3 regions of the Streptomyces sp. bgisy027 genome follow, and region 2 is predicted to be linked to each of the others. Evidence: riboswitches for the same ligand, from Rfam matches in the RefSeq annotation. Region 2 holds a riboswitch; each other region holds the start of a gene.
What was found. Region 2 has a riboswitch for cobalamin ahead of AC3ETA_RS04820 (ribonucleoside-diphosphate reductase subunit alpha). Riboswitches for the same ligand answer to the same signal wherever they lie in the genome.
Positions count from the first base shown of each region.

Region 1: another riboswitch for cobalamin. It lies ahead of cobT (nicotinate-nucleotide--dimethylbenzimidazole phosphoribosyltransferase); the one in region 2 lies ahead of AC3ETA_RS04820 (ribonucleoside-diphosphate reductase subunit alpha).
Region 3: another riboswitch for cobalamin. It lies ahead of AC3ETA_RS33375 (cobalamin biosynthesis protein); the one in region 2 lies ahead of AC3ETA_RS04820 (ribonucleoside-diphosphate reductase subunit alpha).

Region 1 is NZ_JBYIVZ010000069.1:27,801-34,887, reverse strand. Features, by position in the region: gene AC3ETA_RS42560 (aldo/keto reductase) at 1-186, opposite strand, end outside; gene AC3ETA_RS42555 (amidohydrolase family protein) at 564-1,952, shown strand; gene cobT (nicotinate-nucleotide--dimethylbenzimidazole phosphoribosyltransferase) at 2,260-3,414, opposite strand; cobalamin riboswitch at 3,504-3,685, opposite strand; gene AC3ETA_RS42545 (SpoIIE family protein phosphatase) at 3,759-6,212, opposite strand; gene AC3ETA_RS42540 (protoporphyrinogen/coproporphyrinogen oxidase) at 6,314-7,087, opposite strand, start outside.
Region 2 is NZ_JBYIVZ010000003.1:240,277-247,363, reverse strand. Features, by position in the region: gene AC3ETA_RS04840 (bifunctional albaflavenone monooxygenase/terpene synthase) at 1-640, shown strand, start outside; gene AC3ETA_RS04835 (helix-turn-helix domain-containing protein) at 576-1,541, opposite strand; gene AC3ETA_RS04830 (hypothetical protein) at 1,634-1,873, shown strand; gene AC3ETA_RS04825 (ribonucleotide-diphosphate reductase subunit beta) at 1,786-2,799, opposite strand; gene AC3ETA_RS04820 (ribonucleoside-diphosphate reductase subunit alpha) at 2,799-5,234, opposite strand; cobalamin riboswitch at 5,360-5,496, opposite strand; gene AC3ETA_RS04815 (GNAT family N-acetyltransferase) at 5,549-6,055, opposite strand; gene AC3ETA_RS04810 (NACHT domain-containing protein) at 6,212-7,087, shown strand, end outside.
Region 3 is NZ_JBYIVZ010000040.1:388-7,474, reverse strand. Features, by position in the region: gene cobN (cobaltochelatase subunit CobN) at 1-1,071, opposite strand, end outside; gene AC3ETA_RS33380 (cobyric acid synthase) at 1,068-2,579, opposite strand; gene AC3ETA_RS33375 (cobalamin biosynthesis protein) at 2,576-3,517, opposite strand; cobalamin riboswitch at 3,617-3,762, opposite strand; gene AC3ETA_RS33370 (hypothetical protein) at 3,892-4,113, opposite strand; gene AC3ETA_RS33365 (inorganic phosphate transporter) at 4,149-5,399, opposite strand; gene AC3ETA_RS33360 (lysozyme) at 5,553-6,245, opposite strand; gene AC3ETA_RS33355 (class II aldolase/adducin family protein) at 6,624-7,087, shown strand, end outside.

The DNA of each region.
Region 1 (7,087 bases), on a different contig from region 2:
GCGGCCGTAACCCTCAGCCGTGTCGAACCAGTTGACCCCACCTGACCACGCGGCCCGGACCACGGCTTCCGGCTCCCGCGTCGAGTACACACGCGCGGTCATGCCGCTCACGGTCATCTGCGCGCAGCCCAGGCCGATGGGGGTGATCTCGATGTCGGTCCTGCCGAGCCTGCGCTTCTCGACCATTCCGCCTCCCAGGGTTCAGCCGCAGCACCGAAAGAACCGGACAGCTGTCCACTCCCGGGGAACGATACCCGGACAGTTGTCCGGTCGGCAAGCGCGCCCCTCGGGTGCGACCCGCCACCCCCAACTCAACCCCTCGGGCTTGACCGACCACCCCCGCCTCAACCCCTCAGACATGACTGGCCGCTGCCGCCCCAACCCCTCACTCTTGCCAACCGGACAACAGTCCGGTACGTTCTCCCCGACTACCGGACGACTGTCCGCTTAGTTCATCCGTGGAGGACAGGTCAGCACACGGCGCGCCGATCGAGCGCCGCCCCCGGCGACATCCCGCCGGTCTCCCTGCCCACGACAGCCTTCCGAGACAACGGAGTTCCACCATGAATCTGCCCCGCCGAACCGTCCTGACCGGTGTGGCCGCCGCCACGGCCGCGGCCACCTTCTCCGCATCGCCGGCGACCGCGGCACCCTCAAGAAGCCGTCAGAGCGGCCCGGCGCACCTGACGAACACCCGCATCCTGCTGCGCAACGGCCATGTGATCGACACCGAGCCCGAGCCGGTCGCCCACGCCCGTACCGATGTCCTGATCGAGAGAGGGCGGATCACCGCCGTCGGCCGCAACCTCTCCGCCAACGGTGCCACCGTCATCGACGCCACCGACCGGATCGTGCTCCCGGGCTTCGTCGACACCCACCGCCACGTGTGGCTGTCGGCGCTGCGCACCTCGACCGTGGGCATGGACCTCAACGCGTACCTCGGCGTCCTGGGCCAGTACGGCCCGCGGCTGCGCCCGCAGGACATGTACAACGCGACTCTCGCCGGTCTGCTGGAGAGCCTCAACTCCGGAATCACCACCCAGCTGGACTACAACCACGGCCTGTACTCGCCCGACCATGCCGACGCGGCCCTCGACGCCATGCAGGCGGCGGGACTTCGCGCGGTGTTCGCCTACGGCGCCCCGATCGGCCCGGCCGCCGACCTCGCGGACGTCCGCAGGGTCCGCACCAAGCGCCTGTCGGACGACAAGGCGCTGGTCACCATGGCGTACGGCCCCCTCGGCCCGTCTTTCACCCCGATCGAGACGGTGATCGAGGAGTGGCGTATGACGGACGACCTCGGCCTGCCCCTGACCTTCCACGTCAGCGCAGGCCCCGTCACGCAGACACCGATCTCCGCCCTGAAGGAGCGCGGACTGCTGCGCCCGAACACGCTCTACGTGCACGGGAACTCGCTCTCCGACAGCGAGATCAAGCTGATCGGCGACTCGGGCGGCAAGGCCGCCGCCGCGCCCGGCTCCGAGGCCGGGATGCGCGTCGGCGCGCCCGTGTCGAGCCGTTACCGGCGCCTCGGTGTCACCGCCGGTCTCGGCGTGGACGCGGTGTCCACCGTCCCCGGCGACATGTTCTCCCTGATGCGGGCGGCCCTGCTGGCCAGCCAGGTCACCGACGACTCCCCGCTGACCGTCAAGGACGTCCTGCGGATGGCCACGATCGACGGCGCCGCCGCGCTGGGGCTCGACGACCGGATCGGTTCGCTGCGCCCCGGCAAGCAGGCCGACATCGCTCTGCTCCGCCTGGAGGACCTCGACATGCTCACCGCCGAACGCGACCCGATCGCGGCCGTGGTCCAGTCGGCGAACCCCCAGAACGTAGACACGGTCCTCGTCGCGGGACGGGTGATGAAGTCCGCGGGACGGCTGCTCCACGCCGACCTCGGCCGCACAGCCCGGGCGCTGCGCTCCACGGCGGCGGCGATCAGCGGCAGCTGACCTGACCGGAACGCCCGGCACCCAGGCCCTGGCCGCGGGGACCTGACGATCGGCGCCGGCACACTGGTGCTCGTCAGAACCACAGCCGGGGCCTGGGTGATTGAGGCCCAAGTACTGAAACCCGTCGCCGGTCGCCGGTCGCCGGTCGCCGGTCGCCGGTCGCCGGTCGCCGGTCGCCGGTCGCCGGGGAGTATGACGTGGTCCTGCCTACGACCCCGGGCCCGCCGGCGCCCAGCCGTCCCCTTCTCCTACCGTCGGTCCGGGCAGTCCCTGCCGCGTGCACGGGCCGGCACATCGGGCGGGCGCGTCAGGCCGGCTTTTCCGACACCCCGGCGGAGTCGAATGTGGCCATCTCCCGCAGGGCACGGACCGCCGCTTGGACGAGCGGCAGCGCCAACAGAGCGCCGGTCCCTTCGCCGAGCCTCAGCCCCAGGTCGACCAGGGGATGCAAGCGGAGATGCCGCAGGGCGATGGCGTGACCTGGCTCGACCGAGCGGTGTCCGGCCACGCAGGCGTCCAGGGCGGCGGGGGACAGCGCCGCCGCGACCAGGGCCGCCGAAGAGGCGATCACGCCGTCCAGGATCACCGGGACCCGGTGCGCGGCGGCGGCCAGGACGAACCCGGCGAGCGCGGCGTGTTCCAGGCCGCCGACCGCCGACACCACCCCGATGGGGTCCCGGGGGTCCGGCTGGTGCAGGTGGAGGGCCTCGCGCACCACCTGCGCCTTGTGCAGCCGGGTCGGCTCGTCGATGCCCGCTCCGTGACCGGTGACCTCGTCCGGGTCGGCACCGGTGAAGGCGGCGGTCAGCGCCGCGGACGCCGTGGTGTTGGCGATGCCCATGTCACCGGTGAGCAGGCAACGGCTGCCGCGCTCCACGAGTTCACCCGCGACGCCGATGCCGATCTCCATCGCCCGCACGGCTTCCCGCCTGCTCATCGCCGGGCCCAGGGTCATGTCCGCGGTCCCGCCCCGGACCCGGCGGCGCAGCAGCCCGTCCCGCACCCCCTCCCCGGCGGGCATTGGAGTCGCGACACCCACGTCCACCACGACCACCCCGGCGCCGGTCTGCGCGGCGAAGGCGTTCACGGCACCGCCGGAGGCCAGGAAGTTGTCGACCATCTGCGCCGTCACCTCCTGCGGCCAGGCGCTGACGCCCCGGGCGTGAACACCGTGGTCCGCCGCGAAGACGGCCACAGCGGCGGGTTCCGGCATCGGAGGTGGGCACACGCCGGCGAGGCCCGCCAGCTGAACGGACACGTCCTCCAGGAATCCCAGCGACCCGGGCGGCTTGGACAGGCGGTTCTGCCGGTCCCGGGCCGCCGCGAGGGCGCCGGGGTCCGCGGGGGTGATGGCGGCGAGTGTGCGGTCGAGGAGCAGGCCTTCGGCGACGGCGCCGTGGGGCAGGTGGGAGGAGTCGGCCAAAGAGGAGGAGACCGGCTCGAAGCCGGGTGCGGGCTTCACGATGGAATGCCTTCCGCTGTCGGCGGTTTTCCACGCCACCGGAGACGGACCGTGCCCGGGCGGAAGGCGCCTGGCTGCGGGACGGGCGGAATATCCTGGCTCCCGGATCTCGGTACGCGGCCGTACGGCCTGTTGTCCGACGCCTGCTCCCGGCCTTCCCAGCGGCCGGCTCACGCCGGTTGCCAGTGGCCGTACGAGTGGGAGGCGGCTCCCCGGTCACAGTGGCGGGCCCGCCCCGGAGTTGGGCTGCTGCACCCGCACCGGAGTTCCTCCGCATCCGTCCCGCGCATCGTGCCACACGCCCGCGGCCGGCGAGTAGCCGGGAACCGGTCGACGGCCAGACCCTAGATCTCCGCCGTGTCCCAGACCCCGGCAAAGTCGAGCCCCGCCCCCGACCCGGCACCGATCGTCTGCTCGGCCCAGATGGTCTTGCCGGTGCGGTGGTACCGGCTGCCCCAGCGTCGGGCGAGTTGGGCCACCAGGAACAGGCCTCGCCCTCCCTCGTCACCGGCGCGCGCCCGGATCAGCCGTGGCTGGGTGTTGCTGGCGTCGGTGACCTCGCACACCAGGGTTCTGTCGTCGTGGAAGAGGCGCAGCCCCACGGTGCCGCCCGCGTAGCGCATCGCGTTGGTGACCAGTTCACTGACGATCAGTTCGGTGGTGAAGGCGAGGTCGTCCAGTCCCCAGTCGGCGAGTCGCCGGGCGACGGACTTCCGTGCGTCGGCCACCCGGGACGTGTCGTCGGGGAACTGCCAGGCCGCGGTGTCGGCGGCCGGAATCACGTGGGTACGGGCCAGAAGAAGCGCCATGTCGTCGCGGGGCGGTCCTTCGGACACCGCGGACACCACGTCGTGGGCGATGTCCTCCAGTGCCCGTGCGGCGCCACAGAGGGTCGATAGCGAGCCGAGGAGGTCCCTGGTGCCCTCGTCGAGGTCCTTCGAGGTTCGTTCCACGAGGCCGTCGGTGTAGAGGGCGAGGATGCTGCCGGGCTCGACGTGGACCGTGGTGACCTCGAAGGGCATGCCGCCCACGCCGAGCGGCGGACCGGGGTGGACCTCGATCGTTCGGACCGTCCCGTCGGGCGCGATCACCGCGGGCGGCGGATGCCCGGCGTCGGCGAGCGCACAGGTGCCGGCGATCGGGTCGTAGAGCGCGTACAAGCAGGTTGCGCCGATCGTGTCCCGGTCCTCCGGAGCGGCTTCGTCGGCGAGTTGCTGGACGAGGTCGTCCAGGTGGATGAGGAGTTCCCCGGGTTCCAGTTCCAGCTCGGCAAGGGTTCGGATCGCGGTCCGCAGGCGCCCCATCGTGGCCGCCGCGTGCAGGCCGTGGCCTACGACGTCGCCCACGACGAAGGCGACCCGCAGCGACGACAGGGGGATGACGTCGAACCAGTCGCCGCTGATGTCCGCCCCGCCCCCGGCGGGCACGTAGCGGCCGGCCGACTCGGCCGCCGTGGACTGCGTGGTCGCGCGGGGCAACAGGCGCTGTTGCAACTCGACCGCGGCCCGATGTTCCCTCGTGTACCGGCGCGCGTTGTCCACGCTGAGCGCCGCGCGCGAGGCGATGTCGAACAGGAGATCGGCGTCCTCCTGCTGGAACCCCTCTGCCCGTTCGGTCCGCCAGGCCGAGACGAAGCCCAGCAGCAGACCGCGGGCGAACAGCGGCGAGATGACCAGCGAATGCCCTTTCTCGGGCAGCAGGGCGCGGATCACCTCCGGGTCCGCGAGCTGGTCCTCCAACTCCTGCCGTGAGGTCTTCAGGATGGTGTCGCCGTGCAGTGCCGCCCGCCGCGCCTGCGGCACGTCCGGGAGCGGCGGCATGACGTCGCCCACCTGGATGAGGTCGGCGGGCCACGGACCGGTGGCGCAGGCCGCTGCCACCCGCCGCATCCGCCACCGGCCGCTGGGCATGACACCTTTGGCGGGCTCCTCGCCTTCGAGGACGACCTCGACGATGTCCACCGAGACCAGGTCCGCGAAGGCCGGCACCAGTACGTCCGCGATGTCCTGAGCCGTGCGGGCCACGTCCAGTGAAGCCCCGATCCGGACCGACGCCGCGTGGCTCACCTCCGCACGCCGCCTGGCTCGCCGCTGCTCGGTGTCGTCGGTGACGAACGCCGCGACGCCACTCGGACGACCGTCGGGACCCTCCAACCGGACGGCGGACGCCGACAGGCTGCGCTCCTGACCGGACGCACTTGGCGCACGCATCCACAGCTCGCCCCCGACCAGGGGAACTCCGGTCTCGAGTACGCGTCGCAGGTGGGTCTCGGCCTCCTCCGCGTCCTCCGCGCGCACCACGTCACTCAGGCGGCACCCCGCGCGCAGGGGCGGCAACCCTGCCGACTCCACCAGGTTGTTGGCGCGTACGACGTTCAGCCGTGTGTCGAAGAGGACGACCCCCAGCCGGTCCTGACCGAACAGAGAGGTCAGGAAGCCCGCTCCCTGCTCCGCAGCGCTCCCGCCCGGCGCGGGGCACGACAGGAGGACGACCTCCGCCGAATCGTCAGGCCCCGCCACGCGTGCCGTGCGCACCACGAGTTCGATGGGCGCTCCGGAGCTGCGCCGAAAGACCCGCCGCCCGACGTCGACGACGGATCCGGCCGATGCGTCGGCGTTCCACGGCGCCGGATCGGCCAGCAGGTGCGTCAGCGGACGACCACAGACCTCTGGCACCGCGTGCCCCAACAGACGAGTGGCCGCGTCAGACCAGCGTCTGACGATCCCCGCGTCATCGAGCACGACGACGGCGACCTCGCCGACCGCGGCGACCTCGACACCGTCGCCCAGGATCGCCATGGACACCTCACCCGAAGCAGGGCCGATACGACATATCCCCTGTGGCCATAGTGCCACTTTGCGCCACCCGCCACAGCACTCCGGGCACCCCGCGGGTTGATTCACGAATAGGAACGTTTCGCTGGTGATCCGTGCAGTGCACTCAGGCGTTCACCGAGACTGGCTGCCGCACGTTCGCCGTTCTCGACGGAATTGGCCGTCCCGGAGAGCGCGAGGTATTCGCCCGCGAGCTGGATCACATCGTCCGAGGCCAGGGTGCGGCGGATGTTCGCCACCGTGTCGTAGAACCCTCGGTATCGCGAATTTGTCGCGAAACTCCACCGGACGATGTGAGCGAACTCCAATTCGGCGGAGAGTCCGGGTATGACCTGCTCCATCTCCCGGATCATTTCGGGAAGCAAATCACCGTCGGTACGTTCCAGTACTTCCTTGCTGTGTTCACTGACCCAGTGGCCGGAGATCACGGCCTTGCCGGGCGGAACCGAGTCGGGCATCGAGTGGGAGTCGACCACGGTGATGGCCAGGCCGAGGCCGGCTGCCCGAGGAACGGGAATGAGGGTCGGCACGTCCGCGGGCAGGCGCCGCAGAGCGAAGATTCCCTTGAGCACGCTCTTGTGGCGGACCGACTGGATCAGTTCGCGCTGCCGGTCGGACAGGTCGCGGTAGACCGGCAACAGGTCCTGTCCGTTCATGGCGAGAACGGCGCCCCGCGTGGTGAGCGTGTGCTCGCCCTCGCCGTCCTGCCATACGGTGCGGACGCCGCCGTCGACATGCCGGACTTCCGTGGCGCCGGCTCCGGTACGCACGTCGACGAAGGACGCCAGCCGTTTGGGCAGGAAGTCGATGCCGCTCGGATATCGCAGCGGCCCCCCGCC
Region 2 (7,087 bases):
TCAGGTCGTCGCGATATTCACCGCGGGCGCCGAAACCGTGGCCTCCACGATCTTGTGGCTGCTCCAGGTGCTCGCGGAACATCCGGAACACGCCGACAAGGTGCGCGCGGAGGTCGAATCCGTCACCGGCGGGCGGCCCGTGGCATTCGAGGACGTCCGCAGCCTGCGGCACACCAACAATGTCGTGGTGGAGGCGATGCGTTTGCGCCCGGCGATCTGGATTCTCACGCGACGGGCGGTGACCGATACGTCACTCGGTGGCTATCGCATTCCGGCCGGAGCCGACATCGTCTACAGCCCCTACGCCGTCCAGCGCGACCCGGAGTCGTACGCGCGCCACCTCGACTTCGACCCCGACCGCTGGCTTCCGGAACGCGCCAAGGAGGTGCCGAAATACGCCATGAGTCCGTTCGGCGTCGGCAACCGCAAGTGCCCGAGCGATCACTTCTCCATGGCGATGCTGACGCTGATCACGTCGGCCCTGGCGACCGAGTACCGCTTCGAGCAGGCACCCGGATCCGACGACGCGACCCGGGTGGGGATCACCCTGCACCCGCACACCCTGCTGCTGCGGCCTACGCGGCGCTCGGCCCCCGGAACGTCCGCCGGTACGCCTGGGGTGTCGTCCCCAGCGCCGTGACGAACTGATGGCGCAGCGCGGCCGCGGTGCCGAAGCCCGTCCGGCCCGCGATCGCGTCCACCGTCTCGTCCGTCGCCTCCAGCAACTCCTGTGCCAGCAGCACGCGTTGGCGCAGGATCCAGCGGTAGGGAGTCGTCCCCGTCTCCTGCTGGAAGCGGCGGGCGAAGGTGCGCGGGGACATGAGCGCGCGTTCGGCGAGCTGCTCGACCGTGACGTCCTCGTCGAGGTGGCGCTCCATCCAGGTCAGCACCTCGCCGACCGTGTCGCACTGGGAGCGCGGCAGCGGGCGCTCGATGTACTGGGCCTGCCCGCCGTCCCGGTGCGGCGGCACCACCATGCGCCGGGCGATCTTGTTGGCGACCTCCGGCCCCTGCTCCTGGCGCACGATGTGCAGACAGGCGTCGATGCCGGCGGCGGTGCCGGCGCTGGTGACCACCGGCCCCTCGTCGACGTACAGCACATCGGGCTCGACGATCGCCCCCGGGTGCTGTCGGGACAGCTCCCGGGCGTGCTTCCAGTGCGCACTGCACCGCCGCCCGTCGAGCAGCCCGGCCGCGCCCAGCACGAAGACGCCGGAGCACACGCTGAGCACCCGCGCACCCCGCTCGACCGCCCTGACCAGGCAGTCCAGCAGCTCGGGCGGATAGTCGCGCACGACGTAGTCGCGGCCGGCCGGCAGCGCGATCAGGTCGGCCTCCTCCAGCCGCTCCAGACCGTACGGCGTGCAGACGGTGAGTCCGCCGACATGGGTGCCCAGCGTCGGCCCCTCCGCCGAGACGACGGCGAAGTCGTACGTGGGCAGCCCTTCGTCGCTGCGGTCGATGCCGAACACCTCGCAGACGACGCCCAGTTCAAAGGGGTGAACACCGTCGAGGAGGACGGCGGCGACGTTCTTCAGCATGCTGCCATTGTGCCTCGCCGGTGGCAGTAAATCGATGGTGTGAGGCAGTCCTGCCACTGTTCGTAAGGAGTGTCCGGCACGACAGTGGTGTCATGAATACGGAACAGGCACAGACACTGCTCGCCCTGGTCGTCGTCCTCGGGATGTTCGTCCTCCTGGCCCTCCCGTCACTGATCGGCGCGGCGCGCGACCGGCGCATCGACCGTCAGATCAGGGAGGCCCAGGAGCGCGACAGGGCCGAGGCTCAGAAGTCCTCGTCCAGGTCGACGGTGCCCTCCACCGCGACCTGGTACGCCGACGGACGCCGCTCGAAGAAGTTGGTGAGCTCCTGAACACCCTGCAGCTCCATGAAGGAGAAGGGGTTCTCGGAGCCGTACACCGGAGCGAAGCCGAGCCGCGTCAGACGCTGATCGGCGACACACTCCAGGTACTGCCGCATCGAGTCGGTGTTCATGCCCGGGAGGCCGTCACCGCACAGGTCGCGCGCGAACTGCAGCTCGGCCTCGACGGCCTCCCTCAGCATGTCGGTGACCTGCTGCTGGAGCTCGTCGTCGAAGAGCTCCGGCTCCTCCTTGCGGACGGTGTCGACCACGTCGAACGCGAAGGACATGTGCATGGTCTCGTCACGGAACACCCAGTTGGTGCCGGTGGCCAGACCGTGCAGCAGACCCCGGCTGCGGAACCAGTAGACGTACGCGAAGGCGCCGTAGAAGAACAGGCCCTCGATGCACGCGGCGAAGCAGATCAGGTTCAGCAGGAAGCGGCGCCGGTCGGCCTTGGTCTCCAGGCGGTCCAGCTTCTCGACCTCGTTGATCCACTTGAAGCAGAACCCGGCCTTCTCGCGGATCGAGGGGATGTTCTCGACGGCGTCGAAGGCCGCCGCCCTGTCCTGCGGGTCGGGCAGATAGGTGTCGAGCAGCGTCAGATAGAACTGGACGTGCACGGCCTCCTCGAACAGCTGGCGCGACAGGTACAGGCGCGCCTCCGGGGAGTTGATGTGCTTGTACAGCGTCAGCACCAGGTTGTTCGCCACGATCGAGTCGCCGGTCGCGAAGAAGGCGACCAGCCGGCCGATGAGGTGCTGCTCGGCGGGCGTCAGCTTGGCGAGGTCGGCGACGTCCGAGTGGAGGTCGACCTCCTCCACGGTCCAGGTGTTCTTGATGGCGTCCCGGTAGCGCTCGTAGAAGTCCGGGTAGCGCATGGGACGCAGGGTCAGTTCGAAGCCCGGGTCGAGGAGATGGGTGTTACGGGTACTCATTACTGGCAGGCCTCGCAGGACTCGGGGTTCTCAAGGGAGCAGGCGACGGCGTCGGGCTCGGCGACCTGCTGGACGGGGACGGTCTTCTCGGACTGGGCGGCCTGGCCCTGGGCGGCGCGGGCGATGCGGGTCGCCGGGCGCGAGCGCAGGTAGTACGTCGTCTTCAGGCCCGACTTCCAGGCGTACGCGTACATCGAGGAGAGCTTGCCGATGGTCGGCGTCTCCAGGAACAGGTTCAGGGACTGCGACTGGTCGAGGAACGGGGTGCGGGCCGCCGCCATGTCGATCAGGCCGCGCTGCGGGATCTCCCACGCCGTGCGGTACAGCGCCCGTACGTCCGCCGGGATCCAGGCGAAGTCCTGCACCGAGCCGTTGGCCTCGCGCAGCGCCTCGCGGGTGCGGGCGTCCCAGACACCCAGCGCCTTCAGCTCGTCGACCAGGTAGGAGTTGACCTGGAGGAACTCACCGGAGAGCGTCTCGCGCTTGAACAGGTTGGACACCTGGGGCTCGATGCACTCGTAGACACCGGCGATGGAGGCGATGGTGGCGGTCGGCGCGATGGCGAGCAGCAGGCTGTTGCGCAGGCCCGTCGTGGTGATCCGCTCGCGCAGCGCCGCCCAGCGCTCCGGCCAGGTGAGCTCGACGCCGTAGTGGTCGGGGTGCAGCACGCCCCGGGCGGTACGGGTCTTCTCCCAGGCCGGCAGCGGGCCGCTGCGCTCGGCGAGGTCGGCGGACGCCTCGTACGCGGCGAGCATGATCCGCTCGGCGATGCGCGTGGAGAGCTGTCTCGCCTCGGCCGAGTCGAACGGCAGCCGCAGCTTGAAGAAGACGTCCTGGAGGCCCATCGCGCCCAGGCCCACCGGCCGCCACTTGGCGTTCGAGCGCCCCGCCTGCTCGGTCGGGTAGAAGTTGATGTCGACGACGCGGTCGAGGAAGGTGACGGCGGTGCGGACCGTCTCGTCCAGGCGCTCCCAGTCGATCTCCCCGCCGCTCACGAAGGCGCCGAGGTTGACCGACCCCAGGTTGCAGACCGCCGTCTCGCCGTCGTCGGTGACCTCCAGGATCTCCGTGCAGAGGTTGGAGGAGTGCACGACATGGCCCGGCAGGGCGGTCTGGTTGGCGGTGCGGTTGGCGGCGTCCTTGAAGGTCATCCAGCCGTTGCCGGTCTGCGCGAGGGTGCGCATCATGCGGCCGTAAAGGTCGCGGGCCGGGATGGTCCTGCGCGCGAGCCCTTGCTCCTCGGCCTTGCGGTAGGCCGCGTCGAACTCCTCGCCCCACAGGTCGACGAGCTCGGGCACGTCGGCGGGGGAGAACAGGGACCACTGGCCGTCGGCGTTGACCCGGCGCATGAACTCGTCCGGGATCCAGTGCGCGAGGTTCAGGTTGTGCGTACGGCGGGCGTCCTCACCGGTGTTGTCCCGCAGCTCCAGGAACTCCTCGATGTCGGAGTGCCAGGTCTCCAGGTAGACCGCGGCCGCGCCCTTGCGCCGGCCGCCCTGGTTCACGGCGGCGACCGAGGCGTCCAGCGTCTTCAGGAACGGGACGATGCCGTTGGAGTGCCCGTTGGTGCCGCGGATCAGCGAACCCCGGGAGCGGATGCGGGAGTACGACAGGCCGATGCCGCCGGCGTGCTTCGAGAGGCGGGCGACCTGGTGGTAGCGGTCGTAGATGGAGTCGAGCTCGTCGTTGGGGGAGTCCAGGAGGTAGCAGGACGACATCTGGGGGTGGCGGGTGCCGGAGTTGAAGAGCGTGGGGGAGGACGGCAGATAGTCGAGCCTGCTCATCAGGCCGTAGAGCGCGGCGACTTCGTCGACGGAGCGGGGGGTGTCGTCCTCGGCGAGACCGGCGGCGACGCGCAGCATGAAGTGCTGGGGCGTCTCGATCACCTTGCGGGTGATGGGGTGCCGCAGGAGGTACCTGCTGTGCAGGGTGCGCAGGCCGAAGTAGCCGAAGCGGTCGTCGGCGGCCGTGTCCACCAGAGCGTCCAGGCGGGCCGCGTGCAGGCGCGCGAACTCGGCGGTGCGGTCGGCGATGAGGCCCTCGCGGTGGCCGACCGCGACCGACTCGGTGAAGGACGTCACACCCTGCGAGGCGGCCTCGGCGGCGATGGAGATGGTCAGCAGCCGGGCGGCGAGCCTGCTGTAGGCGGGGTCCTCGGAGATGAGCCCGGCCGCCGCCTCGGTGGCCAGCTCGCGCAGCTCCGCCTCGTCGGCCCGGGCGGACCGGCCGCGCAGCGCGGCGGCGGCGACCCGGCCGGGGTCGGCGTCGGGGAGGTCGGCGGTCAGCTCGGTCAGGAGCCGCAGCAGATCGGAGGGCCGGCCCGCAGGGTCTCCGTCGAGGGCGGCGGCGGGAGACGGCAGGGCGGTTCCGGGGGCGTCCGCGTCGGTCGGGACCGATGGGACGACTGAGGCCGGGTCTGCTGGCGCGATGGTCACGTGGGGGCTCTCCCTCGCTCGGCACGGGGGCCTTGCGGAGGGCAGGGGGCAGCACACGAGCGCACACGGCGTCGCGTCCACCGGCCCATTCCACGAGGCCCGGACGTCAGGGCGCACCGGCCGGTCGGCCGGGCGCGCTGTCGGCAGGTCCTCGGACTGACTCCTGTGCACGACTGAGGGAACAGACGTGCACAAGTACACCGTTGCGGGACAGTTCCGGATTCGCACCGGATTCCCCTGCGGCGACAGCGAGCATGAGCATACATCTTGTGCTCGCCCGCCACGCCACCCCCAGATGTTGTGTCGCGCTGGTTTCAGAGCGTCAACTCATAGGTGAGAAGAGTGATGTCGTCGAGCTGCGGGAGCGGATTCCAGTCCCGCTCGGGTGTGCGAACAAAACCCAGCCGTTCGTAGATGCGATGGGCGCCGTGCATGGTGCGCTGGGTCGACAGGACGATCCGTACGCAGCCCTCCGTGGCCCGGGCGCGGTCGACGCAGGCGCGGACGAGGGCCTCGCCGGCGCCGCGTCCACGGCCCGCGCGGTCGACGGCGAGCATCCGGATCTCGGCCTCGCCGGGGAGCGCGATGTCGGCCATGGGGCCGCCGCTCGGCACGAAGGTCACCCCGCCCAGCAGCCGGCCGTCCGCGACGGCCACGAGTACCTCGGCGGCGGTCGCGCGCTTGGCCACGTCCCTGAGTTCGCCGAGGTACGCGTCACTCTCGCCGAAGTCGAGGAGCCCGTCGTGGAGATAGGCCCGGGCGGTGATCTCGCCGAGCGCGTCGAACTCACCGGGTTCCGCCGGCCGGATCGCGATGTCCATGGGCCCGAGTCTGCCGGACGGCCGGGCGGACGGGCCCGGGGTTTTGTGCCGAGGGCCGCCGGGTTGCGGGGAGTTCCGGGAGTGCTTCCATGGAGATAGGTGTCGGCGCCCCGCGGTCGCTCCGTTTCGAGAGCCGTTCTCGGAAGGAGACGAACGATGACGAGGGTCGTCGGCAGCCCGCCCGGCAAGAAGCGGCCGCGCAACGCGCCGATGGCGACGCTGGCTCCGAGGCGGGCGGCCAACCGGGTCAGGCAGGGGTTCGTGGGCCACCGGCACAGGCTGACCACGCGCCTGGAGGCCCGCGGTGGAAGCACCCGCCCCAAGAAGTGGCGCCGGTGGTTCACCTACACCAACGCCACCCGGGCCGTCTGGACGGTGGCGGTGCTCGCCGTGGTCGCCTGGGTGGTGGAGGGCCTGTACATCGTGATCCGGGGCCGCACGACACCCTTCGAGAAGTGGCGGCAGGGCAACGACGGCTTCGAGACGGTCATGCGCTTCGTGGGCCCGGTGCTCGCCGCGTCGCTCGCCGCCGCGCTCTTCCTGTTCTGGTGGTACCGGTGGACCAAGCGGCGCTATCTCGCCAAGGCACGCGACGACCCCCACCGACTGGTCCTCACGGCCGGCCCGGACACCGCCGAGATCGTGGGCCGGGAGGAGATCGCCCAGGTCATCGCCGAGCGGCTGCGCGAGCGCGACACGCGCCGGCCCTATCTGCTGGTCGGCGGCGTCGGTGTGGGCAAGACCGCCGTCCTGGTACGGCTCACCGAACTGCTCGCGGAGCAGAACGCCGTACCCGTGCCGATCCGGCTGCGGGACGCGAACGGCGGCAGTGACCTGAACTTCGAACGCATGGCCAAGGAGCGCTTCATCGACGAGGCACCCCGGGGCATCCTCGCGCGCACCAAGACCGAGCGGGTCTGGCAGCAACTGCTCGCCGACGACAAGCCGGTCGTCATCGCCGACGGGCTGGAGGAGGCGCTCCTCGGCGACGGCCTCCAGCAGAACCGGGACAACATCATCCGGCGGGCCATC
Region 3 (7,087 bases), on a different contig from region 2:
GGCGGGCGTGTCCAGGCCGACCGCGTTGCCGACGCGCGAGTGCTTGGTCGGGTAGGCGGTGAAGACCAGGGCGAGCTTCTTGCCGGCGTTCGGCTTGTGCCGCAGCCGGGCGTGCCGTACGGCGATCCCGGCGACGCGCCCGGCCCGCTCCGGGTCGGCCACGTACACGGGCACGTCGTCGGGGCCCTGCTCCTTGAAGGAGAACGGGACGGTGATCAGACGGCCGTCGAACTCCGGGATCGCGACCTGCATCGCGGCGTCCATGGGGGTCAGGGCGGCGTCGGACTCGTCCCAGGCGCTCTTGGACGACGTCAGGCACAGCCCCTGCAGCACGGGGACGTTCAGCTCGGCCAGCCTGCCGATGTCCCACGCCTCCTCGTCGCCGCCCGCCGAAGCCTGCGAGGCGTGCGTGCCGCCCGCCGCGAGGACGGTGGCGACCAGGGCGTCGGCCCGGCCCAGGATCTCGTACAGCTCCGGGTCCGCGCCGCGCAGCGAACCGCAGTACACGGGAAGCGCGTTGGCGCCCCGCGCCTCGATCGCGTCGCACAGGGTGTCGACGAACGCGGTGTTGCCGCTGAGCTCATGGGCCCGGTAGAAGAGCACGCCGACGGTCGGACGGCCTTCCTGGAGCGTACGGTCGCCGTGGACGCCGTACTCCGGCATCTTCTGCGGCTCGACGAACCCCTCGCCCGTCAGCAGCACGGTGTCGGAGAGGAACCGGGCGAGCTCGGTGAGGTTGGCGGGGCCGCCCTCGACGAGGTACTTCAGCGCCTCGGCGACCACACCGGCCGGGACGGACGACTCCGCCATCAGCTCCGCGTCCGGCACGGCCTCGCCGCCCAGCAGCACGGTCGGCACGCCCGACGCCTTCAGCTTCGCGAGCCCGTCCTCCCAGGCCCGCTTGCCGCCCAGCAGCCGGACGACGGCGAGGTCCGCGCCGTCGAGCAGCGCGGGCAGCTCGGTCTCGACGTCCACGCGCGTCGGGTTGCCGATCCGGTAGTCGGCACCGGAGGCGGCGCGGGCCGCCAGCAGATCCGTGTCGGCGGTCGACAACAACAACACTGTGCTCATGCGGGCGCTCCCGGTGGAATGAAAGGCAGTCCTTGCGGCGCGCCGGACTCGATGAGCCGCCACAGCGCGTCCGTGTCCGCGTGCTGTTCGATGAGATCGCCGAGCCGGTCGAGCTGCTCCTCGCGCAGCGCGGCGAACGAGGTGTCGGGCGCCGGCACGAACCGGCGGCCCGCGGCGGCCGCCACCTCGCGCAGGAACGCCCGCCGGAAACCGTCCGACTCCAGCGAGCCGTGCCAGTGGGTGCCCCAGGTCCGGCCGACCCGGCAGCCGTCGAGGAAGGCTTCGCCTCCCGTGACGTCGGCGACGCCGTGATGGATCTCGTAGCCGTCGACGCGCTCCCCGAGCGCCTCGCCGACGGGCCGGGTCAGGGTCTTCTCCCGGGCGAACCGCACCCGTACGGGCAGTACCCCGAGTCCCTCGACCTGTCCGCGCCGGCTCTCGACGTCGTCCTCGATGTGTTCGCCGAGGAGCTGGAAACCGCCGCAGATGCCGAGGATCGGCCGCCCCTCGGCCGCCCTGCGGACCAGGGCCCGCGCGAGCCCGCGCTCCCGCAGCCACTCCAGGGCGCGGACGGTGCCCCGGGTGCCGGGGACCACCACCAGGTCCGCGTCGGCCAGTTCCTCCGGCCGGTCCACGAACCGCACGACGACGCCCGGTTCGGCGGCGAGGGCGTCGATGTCGGTGAAGTTGGACATCAGCGGCACGGCACAGACGGCGACGCGCAGCACGTCCTCACCGACGGGGGAGGAGACCTCGGACTCCCGTACGGCGCCCCGCAGGGAGATTCTCAGCCCGTCCTCCTCGTCGATGCCGAGGCCGTGCCGGAAGGGCAGGACGCCGTAGGTCCGCCGCCCGGTGAGGTCGTGCAGCATGTCGAGGCCGGGTTCGAGGAGCGAGACGTCGCCGCGGAACTTGTTGACCAGGAAGCCGGCGATCAGTTCCTGGTCCTCGCGGGACAGCAGCGCGACGGTCCCGAAGAAGGAGGCGAAGACGCCGCCGCGGTCGATGTCGCCGACGACGAGCACCGGAAGCCCGGCATTGCGGGCGATGCCCATGTTGACGATGTCGGTCCGCCGCAGATTGATCTCGGCCGGAGAGCCGGCCCCCTCACAGATCACCGCGTCATACGTGCCCCGCAACTCGGCGAGGCACTCCAGCACCGTCCCGAGCAACTGCTGCTGCCGCCCGCCGTGGTAGCCCCGCGCGCTCAGCTCACCCACCGGCCTGCCCAGCAGCACGACCTGACTGCTCTGCTCACCGCCGGGCTTGAGCAGCACGGGGTTCATCAGCGCGGTCGGCTCGACACGGCACGCCTGGGCCTGCATGGCCTGCGCCCGCCCGATCTCGGCGCCCTCGCGCGTCACGAACGAGTTCAGGGACATGTTCTGCGCCTTGAACGGCGCGACCTTCACCCCCTGCCGCACCAGCCACCGGCAGATCCCCGCGGTGACGACGCTCTTGCCGGCGTCCGAGGTGGTGCCGGCGACAAGAAGGCCACCGCCCGTCATGACGTACGTCCCTTCGCGATGCGGCGCGCGGCGACACAGACGCCCAGCGCCAGCCAACTGACGCGCTTCGACAGCCGTACGGCCCGTTCGACGTCGTGGATGCCCACGGCCCGTCCCGTCCCGTTGAGCACCGGACGGTGCTCGACCCGGCCGCCGTAGGAGAGGGTCCCGCCCAGCCGCACCCCGAGGGCTCCCGCGAACGAGGCCTCGACGGGCCCGGCGTTGGGGCTGGGGTGCGCGGCGGCGTCGGCACGCCAGGCCCGCACCGCACCCCGGGGATCGTCGCCGGCGAGGGTGGCGAGTACGGCCGTCAGCCGCGCCCCCGGCCAGCCGGCCACGTCGTCGAGGCGGGCCGAAGCCCAGCCGTAGCGCAGGTACTTGGGCGACCGGTGCCCGACCATCGCGTCGAGCGTGTTCACGGCCCGGAAGCCGAGCAGTCCGGGCACCCCGCCGACGGCCCCCCACACCAGGGCGCCCACGACCGCGTCGGAGGTGTTCTCGGCGACGGACTCCACGACCGCCCGCGCGATCCCGTCCGCGTCCAGCGCCTGCGGATCCCGTCCGCACAGATGAGGCAGCCGTGCCCGGGCGCCCTCGACATCCCCCGCCTCCAGGGCCCGCCCGACCGCGCGGGCCTCCCGGGCGAGCGAGGTGCCCCCGACGACCGCCCAGGTGGCGGCGCCGGTCAGCGCGAGGGAGGCGGCCGGGGAGGTACGGACGACACGGGCGGCGACGGCACCCACGGCCATGGCGCCACCGGCGCACACGGCGGTGTGCAGGGCACCGCGTGCGCGGTCGTCGCGCCACAAGACCCGTTCCACGGCGGCCGCGGCCCGTCCGAACGCGGCGACCGGATGCCCCCGGCGGGGGTCGCCGAGCAGCAGGTCACCGAGGAGCCCGGCGGCGGCGCCGTACGCGAAGACGCGATCGGCTCGCATCGGGGTCAGCCGACCGTGCGGCCGGACGAGGTTGTGCTACTGCATGTCGATCGGCAGGCGAGCATCGCGTTGTGTCCTCACTCAGGGTGTCCGCGCCCTGGTTCGAAGAGACCGACGGCGAGAGTTCCTGGCTCCCGGGGATTGCTACCCCGGTGACAGTGGCGGGACCGCGCCGGATTCTCACCGGCTTCCTCTTCTGCCGTCGTACTTGGCCCCGGAAGTCCACCACGGGGTTCCGAGGGGCGTCAACTTGCCGTTGACCTGCGACGGGAGAGTGTGCGAAGGCCCACACAGCGGCGAGGTGCGGGACGGTCGTCCGCCCCCCACCTCGGGTGTTTCGCGTGTTGTGGGTCAGGCCACGAAGGGCCTGTGGGTCACGCCACGATCAGATAGATCCCGTAGCCCACGGCGGCCGCGCAGGCCGCGAAGCAGGCGTAGGCGCCGGTGACCGCGAGCGCGGCCGAGTCGCCCTGGGCCACGGCCCGTTCGCGGCGTGAGAGGCCCGCGACACCGAGGGTGAACAGGCCCACGAGGGCCACCGTGACCACGAGGCTGACGCCGAAGACGGAGCCGAGTGCCGCCCAGTCGATCTTCATGCTTCTACTTTCTGGATAGCCGGATTACGGGGCGGTCAGACGGTGGCCTGCGAGGACGCCGGCTCGGAGGACGCGGGCTCGGAGGACGAGGGGGCCGGGATCGTGGCCGAGAGGTCCTCGGCCGGCGTGCCCGCCGGGGGCGGGGTGACGGCGGCGATGGCGGTGGTGACCACGCCGGGCGCCTCGTCGGAGTCGTTGACGTTGGTGTGGTCGACGACCTCGCGGCGGGAGATCTTCCAGATCGCGGCGCTGGAGGCGACCAGGAAGACGGCGACCACGGCCGTGCCCCAGGTGCCGAAGCCCGTCACGTACTCCGCGAGCGCGGCGACCAGGGCGGCGGCCGGCAGGGTCAGGCCCCAGGCGACGAACATCCGGGTGGCCGTCGACCAGCGGACGACGCCGCCCTTGCGGCCGAGGCCGGCGCCCATCACCGAGCCGGAGACGGAGTGCGTGGTGGAGAGGGAGAAGCCGAGGTGGGAGGAGGCCAGGATGACGGTGGCCGCGCTGGTCTGGGCGGCGAAGCCCTGCTGCGGCTGAAGGTCGGTCAGGCCCTTGCCCATGGTGCGGATGATGCGCCAGCCGCCGAGGTAGGTGCCGAGCGCGATGGCCAGGCCGGCGGAGAGGATGACCCACATGGGCGGGTCCGAGTCGGGGGCGACGACGCCGCCGGCGACCAGGGCGAGGGTGATGATGCCCATCGTCTTCTGCGCGTCGTTGGTGCCGTGCGCCAGGGAGACCAGGCCGGCGGAGGCTATCTGGCCGGTCCGGTAGCCCTTGGCGGCGGCCTCGCCGTCGGCCTTCTTGCCGAGGCGGTAGGTCAGGCGGGTGCCCAGCAGCGCGGCGATGCCCGCGACCAGCGGGGCGGCGATCGCCGGGATCAGCACCTTGGTGAGGAGCGCGTCGCCGTGGACCGCGCCGATGCCGGCCGAGGCGATGGTGGCGCCGATCAGACCGCCCATCAGGGCGTGCGAGGAACTGGAGGGCAGGCCCACCAGCCAGGTGAGCAGGTTCCAGAGGATCGCGCCGACCAACGCGGCGAAGATGACCTCGGGACGGATGCCGGTCTCGTCGACGAGACCTTTGGAGATCGTGTTGGCGACCTCCACGGAGAGGAAGGCGCCGACAAGGTTCAGCACGGCGGACATGGCCACCGCCACCTTGGGCTTGAGCGCACCGGTCGAGATGGTGGTGGCCATCGCGTTGGCGGTGTCGTGGAAACCGTTCGTGAAATCGAACGCGAGTGCGGTTACCACCACAATCGCGAGGATCAGCGAGAAGTTTTCCATTTACCCAGGCAATCGTTCGAGGTCATTGGCCGGACGAACGTAGGTAACCTGGGTGAACGAAAGGTGAACTGGGGTGGGCCGCACGGTGTCCGAGAGGGCTGGATGAGGCAACCTCGGACCGGCCGGTCGCCGCGCGGCCCGGACGCTGCGGGGCTAGTGGCCCCGGGCGAACTTCCTCAGCTGGGTCATGGACCCGTTGAAGAGATTTTGATCACCCGGCAGGCTGCCGCTGTTGTCGTACTGCCAGAAGGTCCAGAACTGCCATCCGGCCGGCATCGAGCCGGCCGTCGAGGAGTTGTAGCGGGCTATCCACAGAGCGTGGTTCGAGGCGAAGGCGCGGCTGGTGCCGGTGCAGGTGTTCCACCAGTGGGTCGTGGTGTAGATCACCGGGCGACGGCCGGTCAGCCGCTTCACCTCGTTGCTGAAGGACTGGATCCAGCCGACCATCTTCGCCTTGCTCAGTCCGTAGCACTTCTGCCTGCCGTACGGGTTGTACTCGATGTCCAGGGCGGGCGGCAGGGTCCAGCCGTCCGACCGCCAGGCGCCGCCGTTGCGTACGAAGAACGCGGCCTGGGTCCTGCCCGAGGACTTGTTCGGCAGTGCGAAATGGTACGCGCCGCGGACCAGGCCGGTGTTGCGCGAGCCGTTGTACTGCTGGCCGAAGTAGGGGTTGCGGTAGGTGTGGGACTCGGTCGCCTTGACGTAGACGAATCTCGCGCCCTTCGCCTTGGAGCCCTGCCAGTCGACGTTCTTCTGGTGGGACGAGACGTCGTGGCCCTTGGGCTTGCTCGCGGCCGCCGCCGGGATCTCGGCGAGGGCGGTTCCGCTGAGGGTGAGGGCCGCCACGGATATCGCTATGAGGCGGGAGCGGTGGCGGGGGCGGCGGCGGGGCGGTTCGTGGTGGGACGGTTCGTGGCGGGGCGGTTCGTGGCGGGGCGGTTCGCGGTGGGACGGTTCGCGGTGGGACGGTTCGTGGCGGGGCAGTTCGAGGTGGGACGGTTTGTGATCACGGGCCATATTTCCCCCCGGAATGGCGACGTGTGCGACAAATCTCCCCGAGGTTACTGGAAGATCGTTGAACGCTGATCGATCTCAGGCCAAGGCGGGGGCGAGGGTGGTGTTCCCCTCTGTGCGCCCTGCCGGAGGCCGGGCTTCCCCCTTAAAGTGCGCCGCCCCGGCGGCGACTTGACGCCGTGTCGACGTGGTGGCTGGCAGGATCGCCGCATGGTTGAGGAGCGGCGGGACCAGCGGGGCGGGCGGGGGGCGCGGGACGCGCGGGAGGATGCCCAGGACGTGGGGGAGGCGTGGGGCAGGAGTGCGCGCCCTGAGGAGGTGGAGGCCTGGGAGGCCCTCGTGGCGACGGCGCGGCGGACCGTCTCGGAGGGGCTCGTCGTGGGCACGTCCGGCAATGTCTCGGTGCGGGTCGGGGACACGGTGCTGGTCACGCCGTCGGGGGTGCCGTACGACCGGCTGTCGCCGGACGATGTGACGGGGGTCGATCTGGCCGGGGACCGGGTGCTCGGATCGCTCGTGCCGACGAGTGAGCTGCCGATGCACCTGGCGATCTACCGCGCGACGGACGCCGGTGCCGTCGTCCACACCCACGCGGTCCATGCGACGGCGGTCTCGACGCTGGTGCCGGAGCTGCCACTGATCCACTACATGGCCGCGGCGCTCGGGGGGCCGGT